DNA from 2 places in the Ferrimonas pelagia genome. Region 2 is predicted to be linked to the other one. Evidence: predicted binding sites of a transcription regulator. Region 2 holds the regulator's gene; the other holds the start of a gene.
What was found. The regulator LexA, encoded in region 2, represses DNA repair genes until DNA is damaged. The targets are predictions, from matches to a motif close to TACTGTATNNNNATACAGTA.

Region 1 (4,803 bases), on a different contig from region 2:
TCCGATGTGAACTGGCGAACATTAACCGGCTTGATCCCTTACCTGCTCGAGTTTCGTGGCCGGGTCGTGCTGGCGTTGCTGTGCCTGATCGGTGCGAAGATCGCCAGTGTCGGTCTGCCCTTTATCCTCAAGGCCTTGGTGGATGGGATGGATCTGGCGCGGGGAGAGGCGTTGGCGGCTTTGCCGTTGGGACTGCTATTGGCCTATGGCGCCGTGCGTTTTGCCAATGTGCTGTTTGGCGAGCTGCGCGATACCTTATTTGGCCGGGTAACCGAGCGGGCCATGCGTCGCGTGGGGTTGAAGGTGTTTGAGCACCTGCATGCGCTGGATCTGAACTTTCATTTAAATCGACAAACCGGTGGCATGTCACGGGACATCGAGCGTGGCAATGCTGGGATCAGCTTCCTGATGCGCTTTATGGTGTTCAACATCGGGCCGACGCTGTTGGAAGTGGTGTTGGTGATGGGGTTGTTGTGGTGGAACTACCATCTGGGTTTCGCCGCTATCGTTGCGGTCGCGGTGATCTGTTATATCGCCTTCTCGGTGTTCGCCACTGAGTGGCGCACCCACTATCTGCGCGCAATGAATGTCGCCGAATCCCAGGCCAGTACGCGCGCGATCGACAGCCTGCTGAACTTTGAAACCGTCAAATATTTTACCAATGAAGCGGAGGAAGCCCGGCGCTATGATCTGGGGTTGGCTGAGTGGGAGCAGGCACGACGCAAGAATCGCTTGTCTCTGTTTGCGCTTAACGGCGGCCAGGCGTTGATCATCGCGTTGGCGATGACGGCGGCGATGACCATGGCGGCCGCCGATGTGATGGCGCAGCGCATGACATTGGGGGATTTTGTCTTGATCAACGCCTTTATGATCCAGGTCTTTATGCCTCTTAACTTCCTGGGTTTTGTGTATCGAGAGATGAAAGGCTCGATGGCCAACATCGAGAAGATGTTCAAACTGCTAGCGGTGAAGCCGGCGATCCAGGACAGCGAGGATGCTCAGGCTCTGCAGGCGCCCGCCGGCGTGATCGAGTTTCATCAGGTCGCGTTTCGTTATCAGGCCGAACGGCCGATCTTGGCGCAGATCAGCTTTCGGGTTCAGGCCAAGCAGAAGGTGGCGATCGTCGGGGGCAGCGGCGCGGGCAAATCAACCCTGTTTAAGCTGTTGCTGCGCTTTTACGATGTGGAAGCGGGGGCGATCACCATCGACGGCCAGGATCTGCGCGACGTGACCCAAACCTCATTGCGCCGCGCCATTGGTGTGGTGCCTCAGGATACGGTGCTGTTCAACACCAGTTTGTTGGAAAATGTCCGCTACGGTGACGTGACTGCCAGTGATGACGCCGTCTTAGAGGCGATCCGGCTGGCGCACCTGGACGACTTTATCGCTCAGTTGCCCGAAGGTGTGCACACCGAGGTCGGTGAGCGGGGATTGAAGCTGTCCGGGGGCGAAAAGCAGCGGGTGGCCATTGCGCGCGCCATTCTTAAACGGCCACCCATTATGGTGTTTGATGAGGCGACCTCCTCATTGGACAGTCGCTCGGAGCGCAGCATCTTGCAGGCGCTGGCAGAGATCGCGCAGGAGCAAACCACCTTGGTGATCGCGCATCGCTTGTCGACCGTGGTGGATGCGGATCAGATCTTGGTGCTCGATCAGGGCCAGATCGTCGAGCAGGGCGATCATCACACATTGTTAGCGCTGGGAGGACGCTATGCCGAGCTTTGGGCGCTGCAGCAACGTCAGCAGCGTTCAGTCGATCCGGTAGAGATGGAGCCGAGCGATCAATAGCTCGCCTTTGGCTTGTGGATAGGCGGTTTGTTGCCAGTCCGGTAGATCCACCACTTGAACCGGTTGTGGCTGGGTCAGCACCAAAGGCAGGTTGGCGGGTGTTTGCCGTCGACTGCCATCCTCAAATTGCATAAAAGCCGTTGGACGCAATCCGCCGGGCCGGTCGATCCTCAGCTGAGCCTGTGCCGGCAGGCTGGCGATACGCTCGCGCTCCCGCGCGACGTTGTCTTGCCAGGCCGCCATGTCCATGATGCTCTGGCCTGGGTTGGTCATGGCGTTATCCAGTTTTTGCAGCAGTTCATCACGCTGGATCTTGGCAACAATGCGTTTAGCGACCCAACCAAAGCGGATCCGTCGTACCTGTGAGGGGAGGGAGACCGGCGTCCGGTAAAAATGCATGGTGAACAGGTTTGGTGAAAGCTGATGCAGCAATTCGAAGCGCAGATCCTGCACATTGGCGGCGTGCTCAGTGAGCCGGTGAAGTTGCTGCTTAAACTCGGTTAAGTGTTGCGTCAGTGCGGCGATCTCTTGGCCCAACGCGTTGGCCGTGGCAAAGCGCAGGACACCGGGATAGCGCCGCACCCTTTGGCTTTGCTGATCATCCGCCTTGCGGTGGAGATCGTTGAGCGCGGCGACACAGGCCTGATGGGCTGCGCTGCCGGAGAGGGTCTCGACGGGGATCGTGTCGATCCGATCCAACGGGCGGGTTTGCAGCCAACAGGGTAAGGCGTATTGCACGCTTTGGCTTGGGCCTAAGGCGCTCAGTGTTTGGCTGAGCGTGCGCCGTTGGTGGCTGCAGCGTTCGAACTGCTGGCGCAGCGCGACCATGGCGCCGTTATCGTCGGTGAGGTTCATGTTGGAACTGGTTTACCTTGATGCCTACATACCTTGGGCAGTGTACCTTAAACACCGCGAGGCCGCCATGGCTGTCGCTGACCAGGTTGTCATTGGCCGCTTGGGCGCTGGCTGGTGGACTGTGATGGCATTGAGGTTGGGATGAGATCGTCGGCCGGGTAAAATTTGTGGGGCCGATGGGATGACGGCGGGCGCGAAACCCGATAGGATCGCCGTTAATACTGTAAATATCGACAGTGGTCTGAGTCAGCACGGTCAACATCGGGAGAGAGCAGGTGATTGGACGCCTTCGTGGAATACTGATAGAGAAAATTGCACCGGAAGTGGTGCTGGAGTGCGGTGGCGTCGGCTACGAGGTGCAGTTACCGATGACCAGCTTCTATCAGTTGCCGGAGCCTGGGAGTGAGGCGCTGATCTTCACCCATTTCGTGGTACGTGAAGATGCGCAGCTCTTGTATGGCTTTGCCTCTAAGGCGGAGCGTGCGCTGTTTCGAGAGTTGATCAAGACCAATGGGGTGGGCCCGAAGATGGCGTTGGCCATTTTATCCGGCATGTCGGCCGAGCAGTTCGTCGATGCGGTGCAGGCGGAAAACGTGGCAGGGTTAACCAAGATCCCAGGCGTGGGCAAAAAGACCGCTGAACGTTTGGTGGTGGAGATGCGCGATCGCCTCAAGAACTTTGGTGGCACCTTGTTGACGCCCTACGCGGATAGACTGGCGGGCAACGCGCCGCTGGAGAGCACCTTGGTGGTGGATCCGCAAGACGATGCCATCGCCGCTCTGATCTCCTTGGGTTATAAGGCACCGATGGCGGCGAAGGTCGTAGCCAAGGTGGCAGCGCCGGGCGCTTCGTCCGAGCAGCTGATCAAAGACGCACTCAAAGCGATGCTGTAAGGGTTAAGAGCGATGATTGAAGCGGATCGTTTAGTGGCGGCGCCGGTAGAGAGTCGGGAGGAGGCGGTGATCGATCGGGCCATGCGGCCGAAGATGCTCACCGATTATACCGGCCAGGATGACACCAAGGCGCAATTGGAGATCTTCATTCAAGCTGCGCGCCAGCGGCAGGAGGCGTTGGATCATGTCTTGATCTTTGGCCCTCCGGGCTTGGGTAAGACCACCTTGGCCAATATCCTGGCCAATGAGATGGGGGTCAACATTAAGTCGACCTCCGGTCCTGTGCTGGAAAAGGCGGGCGATCTGGCGGCGATGCTGACCAATCTTGAGCCCAATGATGTGTTGTTCATCGATGAGATCCACCGTCTTAGCCCTGTGGTTGAGGAGGTGCTGTATCCGGCGATGGAGGATTATCAGCTGGATATTATGATCGGCGAGGGGCCGGCGGCCCGCTCGATTAAGCTGGATCTGCCCCCCTTCACCTTAGTGGGTGCCACCACCCGTGCCGGTGCTTTGACCTCGCCATTGCGCGCCCGCTTTGGCATTCCGCTGCGGTTGGAGTTTTATAATGTGCGCGATCTGACCTCGATCGTGGCGCGCAGCGCCGAGGTTCTGGGGGTGGACATGGCCGCTGAGGGGGCGGTGGAGATCGCCCGGCGCAGCCGAGGCACGCCAAGGATCGCTAACCGATTGTTGCGCCGGGTGCGGGACTTCGCCGAGGTGAAGTTCGATGGCAGCATCACCGCTGAGGTGGCCGCCAAGGCGCTCGACTTGTTGGATGTCGATAAGGAAGGGTTCGATTATCTGGATCGCAAGATGCTGACGACCATCATCGATAAGTTCGCTGGCGGTCCGGTGGGACTGGAAAACCTTGCTGCGGCGATCGGTGAAGAACGAGAAACCATTGAGGATGTGCTGGAGCCGTTTTTGATCCAGCAAGGGTTCCTGCAGCGCACGCCGCGTGGACGCTTGGCGACCGATAGGGCCTACGCCCATTTTGGGTTCAGTCGGGAGCCATAGATCCGCCTCGGCCCGCTTACAACGCCGCTCATTCGAGCGGCGTTGTTGTGTCTGGCGATCGGATCGTGCCCCCGCGGTGTTAACAAAACCGCTGGGTGATGGGATCTTTTGCGCGCTCGTCGGTGCTGGCTTTGGCTTTAGCAGGGCACGGCGAGACGGGGACGGTTCGGCGGGGGAAGCCGGTTTGCCTAGGCTCATCTGTCGCAGCGTCTGCGGCGGAGACAGCATGGGTGTTTGCTACGATAGC
Region 2 (4,803 bases):
AACGTCGTCGACAGAGGCGCGTAGAAGGTCCAACCAAATGCCGGGCCACCGCCCTCCATAAATAGGCTGCCCAGCAGCAGGGCAAAGGCAAAAGGCAGGATCCAGAAGCTCCAGTTATTCATGCGCGGCAGCGCCATATCTGGCGCCCCGATCATCATGGGGATCATCCAGTTAGCCAGGCCGGTAAAGGCCGGCATCACCGCTCCGAACACCATGATCAGCCCATGGACTGTGGTCATCTGGTTGAAAAAGTGGGGATCCACCAACTGCAATCCCGGCTGAAATAACTCAGCCCGGATCACCATCGCCATGGCCCCACCGGTCAAAAACATAATGAAACTGAACCACAGGTACATCGAGCCGATGTCTTTATGGTTGGTGGTCAGCAACCAACGCATGATGCCGCCGGAGGGGTGCGTATGGTGTTCGTCGTGGCTCTCAACGTGCCCTAGCTGATCGTGCTGGCGCTCTTTTAATGCCGTCGTCATTGTTGTTCTCCTGCTACTGGCCAGCCACTGCGTCAACGTCGGCGGTCTGGATCACTTCCCCGGTTTGGTTATCCCAGGCATTCCGTTGATAAGTCACCACTGCCGCCAGCTCTTTGCGGCTTAACTGACTGGCAAAACCCGCCATGGCCGTGCCTGCACGACCATTGGCCACCACATCGATGTGCTGATCGATCTCGCCCTTGGCGATGGCGCTGCCATTGATGGCCGGGAATGCCGGAGGCAAGCCCATGCCGTTGGCCTGATGACAGGCGGCACATCGTCCCAGATACACCTGCTCTCCTAAGCTCATGGCCGAAGCCAGATCCAATGGTTGCTCAGCAGCAGGTTCGGGCTCGGAGGGCACGGCTGCCGCTTCGGCGGTGGCAGAAGCAACTGCGGTCACCTCATCGCTTAAGGCTCCCGCTGGTGCTGGAGTCGCCGCCTGAGGCGCAACCGAGCCGCCATTAACGTCGGCAGCCTGGACCACGTCGCCGGTATTGTTATCAAACGCGTTGCGCTGATAGGTCACGACCGCCGCCAACTCTTTCAGGCTCAACTGTGCCGCAAAAGCCTGCATCGCCGTGCCGGGCTTGCCATTGGCGACGATATCAATGTGCGCACCGATATCCCCCAGCGCCACCGGACTGGCCTTAATGGCGGGAAAGACACCTGGCAGGCCCATGCCATTGGGTTGGTGACAGGCGGCGCATCGACCGATGTAGATCTGCTCACCCAACGCCATTGACTCATCCAAGGTCAAAACCTGTCCCAGCGAGGCCGCTTCGGCGTCCGCCGCCGCGTTCGCCATCTGCTTCTGCTCAACCAGCCAAGCGTCGAACTCGGCCTCTGGCAACACCTCGACCACCACCGGCATAAAGCCATGATCTTTACCGCACAGCTCGGCACACTGGCCACGATAGGTCCCAGGTGTCGTCACCTTGGTCCAGGCTTCGTTGATAAACCCAGGGTTGGCGTCTTTCTTCACCGCAAAGGCCGGCACCCACCAAGAGTGGATCACATCATCCGAGGTCATCAGGAAACGCACTTTGCGATTGGCGGGAATGACCAGCGGCTTATCGACCTCCAACAGATAGTTGGCGCCCTTCTCCGCTTGGTTCTCGATCTGCTCTTGAGTCGTCGACATCAGACTGTAGAAGCCAACGTCATGACCAAAGTACTGATAGTGCCATTTCCACTGAGAGCCGGTGATCTGCACGGTCAACTCAGCATCGGAGGGATCTTCCATGGCGATCAGGGTGCTGGTGGCAGGCACGGCCATACCGATCAGGATCAGGAATGGCACCACGGTCCAGGCGATCTCGACCTTAGTGCTTTCGTGGAAGTTGGCGGGTGTCACGCCTTTAGAGTGGCGGTGTCGGATCAGTGAATAGATCATCACCCCAAACACCAGCAAGGCGATCACACAACAGATATAGAAGATGGTCATATGCAGGCCAAAAACCTGCTGGCTGATCTCTGTCACTCCTGGCGTCATGTTCCAGAGTGATCCCGATGCCATTGATGGCGAGACCATCAGGGCCGACAAACAGCCCAACAGCGTGTACTTCACAGATACGTCTCCTCTGAGCATTGCTTTCGCAACGTCCAGAAAGAGCGGCCACAGCACAACCCAGCTCTATGCTCGCTCCTTCCCCTAAAATGGGCATGGGCACGTGCATACTCGATTGCACTACATCTGCCGTACAGCTGCCTGAGTTATTCTCTTGAATTCGAGTTTTAAGCTACAGCCTGTTCAAGGCTTGATCAAGATCACAAAACTCAGAATAGAGGGATTTTCAGTGAATTGAATTCGACACCGTAATAACATCCTCACGCCCGGGCTGAAACAGCACGGCGGGACAGTGAGCGCGCTTCTGCACCAATTGCAGGCGCCGTTTATCACGGTGATCTAGGGTCGGCAGCCAAGCCAAGGCCGCCGCACAGGTGCCGGACAGCAGCGATTGCTCCAGCGCCCAAAGCGCCTCCACGTCGTCACCACAGCGGACACGCAGCACCCGGCTGGCCACGATCCCAGCCTCGGACAGCAGCTCTGCCCAATGCCCGGCCGGGGGATTGATCAACACCACCCAACCGGACTGCTGCGCCCACTCTGACAATGCCGGCGTCAAACGGGCCAACGTGACCGCATCACCTTGGTCGCTGCAACCGGACTGGGCGACGGCAGGCCAACTGCGGCGACCGCTCTGCCATAAACCGGGATGATTCATCTGCGTTCCTTGCTGAGTCTTCATTATTGCCAGTCTCCATTGCGGACCACGCCCACTGCCAAGCCTTCGATCGCCAACGCTGTATCCGCTAGATCGACGACGATCGGCTCATATTCTTCGTTTTCAGCGTGAAGATAGACGACGTTACCTTGCTGCTGAAATCGCTTTACCGTCACTTCATCTTCCCCAACCCGCGCCACAACCACCTGGCCATTCCGGGCCTGCTGAGTCTGATGTACCGCCAGCAGATCGCCGTCGAGGATCCCGATCTCCTTCATCGAATCCCCTCGCACCCGCAGCAGATAATCGGCCGCTGGGCGAAACAGGTTGGCGTCCATCTGATAGTGGGATTCGACATGCTCCTGCGCCAGGATAGGCTCGCCGGCCGCCACTCGGCCGATCAGTGGCAATCCCAACTGCTCCGGCTCAGGCTCGCTGTACAGAATGCGAATGCCCCGCGAGGTGCCCGGCACGATCTCAATATAACCTTTACGTGCCAGCGCCTTGAGGTGTTCCTCCGCCGCATTGGCACTGCGAAAGCCTAGCTGACGGGCGATCTCGGCCCGAGTTGGCGGCATACCGGTGTCTTGCATATGGTTCCGGATCAAGTTGAAAACTTCATCCTGACGCGGAGTAAGCGGCTTCATGGCAATCCCTGTGTTTCTGTACAGTATCGATACTGTAATCATATACAGGTAGCTGGTGATTTCAACAGCAATTTCACCGAAATGCTTTTTTCCTAAAGGCGATGAGGTCTGATCTCTCGCATCTCCCCAAGCAAACCGCGCCAGGATCGGCGCCAGTAGCTGTCAGCAGATCGCTTTGGGTGTACACTCTGCGCAAATCGTTCAATAGCCCAGAGAAGCAAGACGCGTGAGTACCCAAATTCTGAATCACTGGCAGCGCCCGGTCAGCTGGATGCAGCGCCTGCTGGTAAAAAGCAAGCCGGTTCCGGAAAACCCTGTCGAGGAGCTCGATCTCGATCCCACTCGCCCCATGGTCTACGTACTCCCGCGCGACTCCTTCTCTGATCGGCTCGCCTTGCATCAATGCTGCCTTTCGCTGGGACTGCCCAGCCCGTTTGAGCCATTGATCATCAAAGGTGAGTCCTTCAATCGCCTAGTGGCATTGGAATCGGCCACGCCGTTATTCGGAGCGAGCGATGAGACCGACTTCCGCGGTCGCTTCGAGCGCCTGCTGGCGCTGCATAATGATCATAGTGATCTCGATGTGCAGATCGTTCCTGTCAGCCTGTTATGGGGTCGTAACCCCGGCAAAGAGGAAGAGAGCGTCAGTGCCACTTTGCTCAACAGCAGTAACCCGACTTGGCTGCGTAAAACGGCCATTATCAGCGTGTTGGGCCGAGATAACTTTATTCGCTTCTCCCGCGCCGTATCGCTGCGCTACATGGCCGACAAGCATGGCACCGACGGGACGATCGCCAATAAGTTGGCCCGCGTAGCTCGGGTTCACTTCGGGCGTCAGCGCACGGTTGCCACCGGCCCTCGCCTGCCGGATCGCCAAGCCTTGTTCCACAGTTTGCTGGCGTCCCCGACGATCAAGCAAGCGATCGCCGACGAGGCCAAGAGCAAGAAGATCTCTGAGCAAAAAGCCCGTCAGCGCGCCCGTGAATACATGGACGAGATCGCCGCCGACTACTCGGACAGCCTGATGCGGATCGGCGACCGCGTACTCACCTGGTTGTGGAACAAGCTGTACAAAGGGATCAATGTCCGCGGCGCCGAGCAGATCCGACAGCTATCTCAGGATGGCCACGGCATCGTCTTTGTCCCTTGCCACCGCAGCCACATGGACTACCTGCTGCTGTCCTACGTGATCTATCGCCAAGGCATGGTGCCACCGCATATTGCCGCCGGGGTGAACCTCAACTTCTGGCCAGCCGGGCCGGTCTTCCGTCGCGGCGGCGGATTCTTCATTCGCCGCTCGTTTAAGGGCAATAAGCTCTACTCCACCGTATTCCGCGAGTATCTGGATCAGCTGTTCAAGCGTGGCTATTCGGTCGAGTACTTCACCGAAGGAGGCCGCTCCCGTACCGGCCGCTTGTTACCGGCGAAAACCGGCATGCT

Region 1: a site for LexA is predicted at 2,863-2,882, ahead of ruvA (Holliday junction branch migration protein RuvA). Genes of this name have one in related genera too.

Annotation. Positions count from the first base shown of each region.
Region 1 covers NZ_BAABJZ010000107.1:79,447-84,249, forward strand. The annotation lists gene ABEA08_RS21625 (ABCB family ABC transporter ATP-binding protein/permease) at 1-1,788, shown strand, start outside; gene ABEA08_RS21630 (DNA replication terminus site-binding protein) at 1,750-2,643, opposite strand; gene ruvA (Holliday junction branch migration protein RuvA) at 2,919-3,536, shown strand; gene ruvB (Holliday junction branch migration DNA helicase RuvB) at 3,549-4,556, shown strand.
Region 2 covers NZ_BAABJZ010000093.1:66,139-70,941, reverse strand. The annotation lists gene ctaD (cytochrome c oxidase subunit I) at 1-488, opposite strand, end outside; gene coxB (cytochrome c oxidase subunit II) at 502-2,079, opposite strand; gene ABEA08_RS15395 (SulA-like leucine-rich domain-containing protein) at 2,285-2,716, opposite strand; gene lexA (transcriptional repressor LexA) at 2,740-3,363, opposite strand; gene plsB (glycerol-3-phosphate 1-O-acyltransferase PlsB) at 3,635-4,803, shown strand, end outside.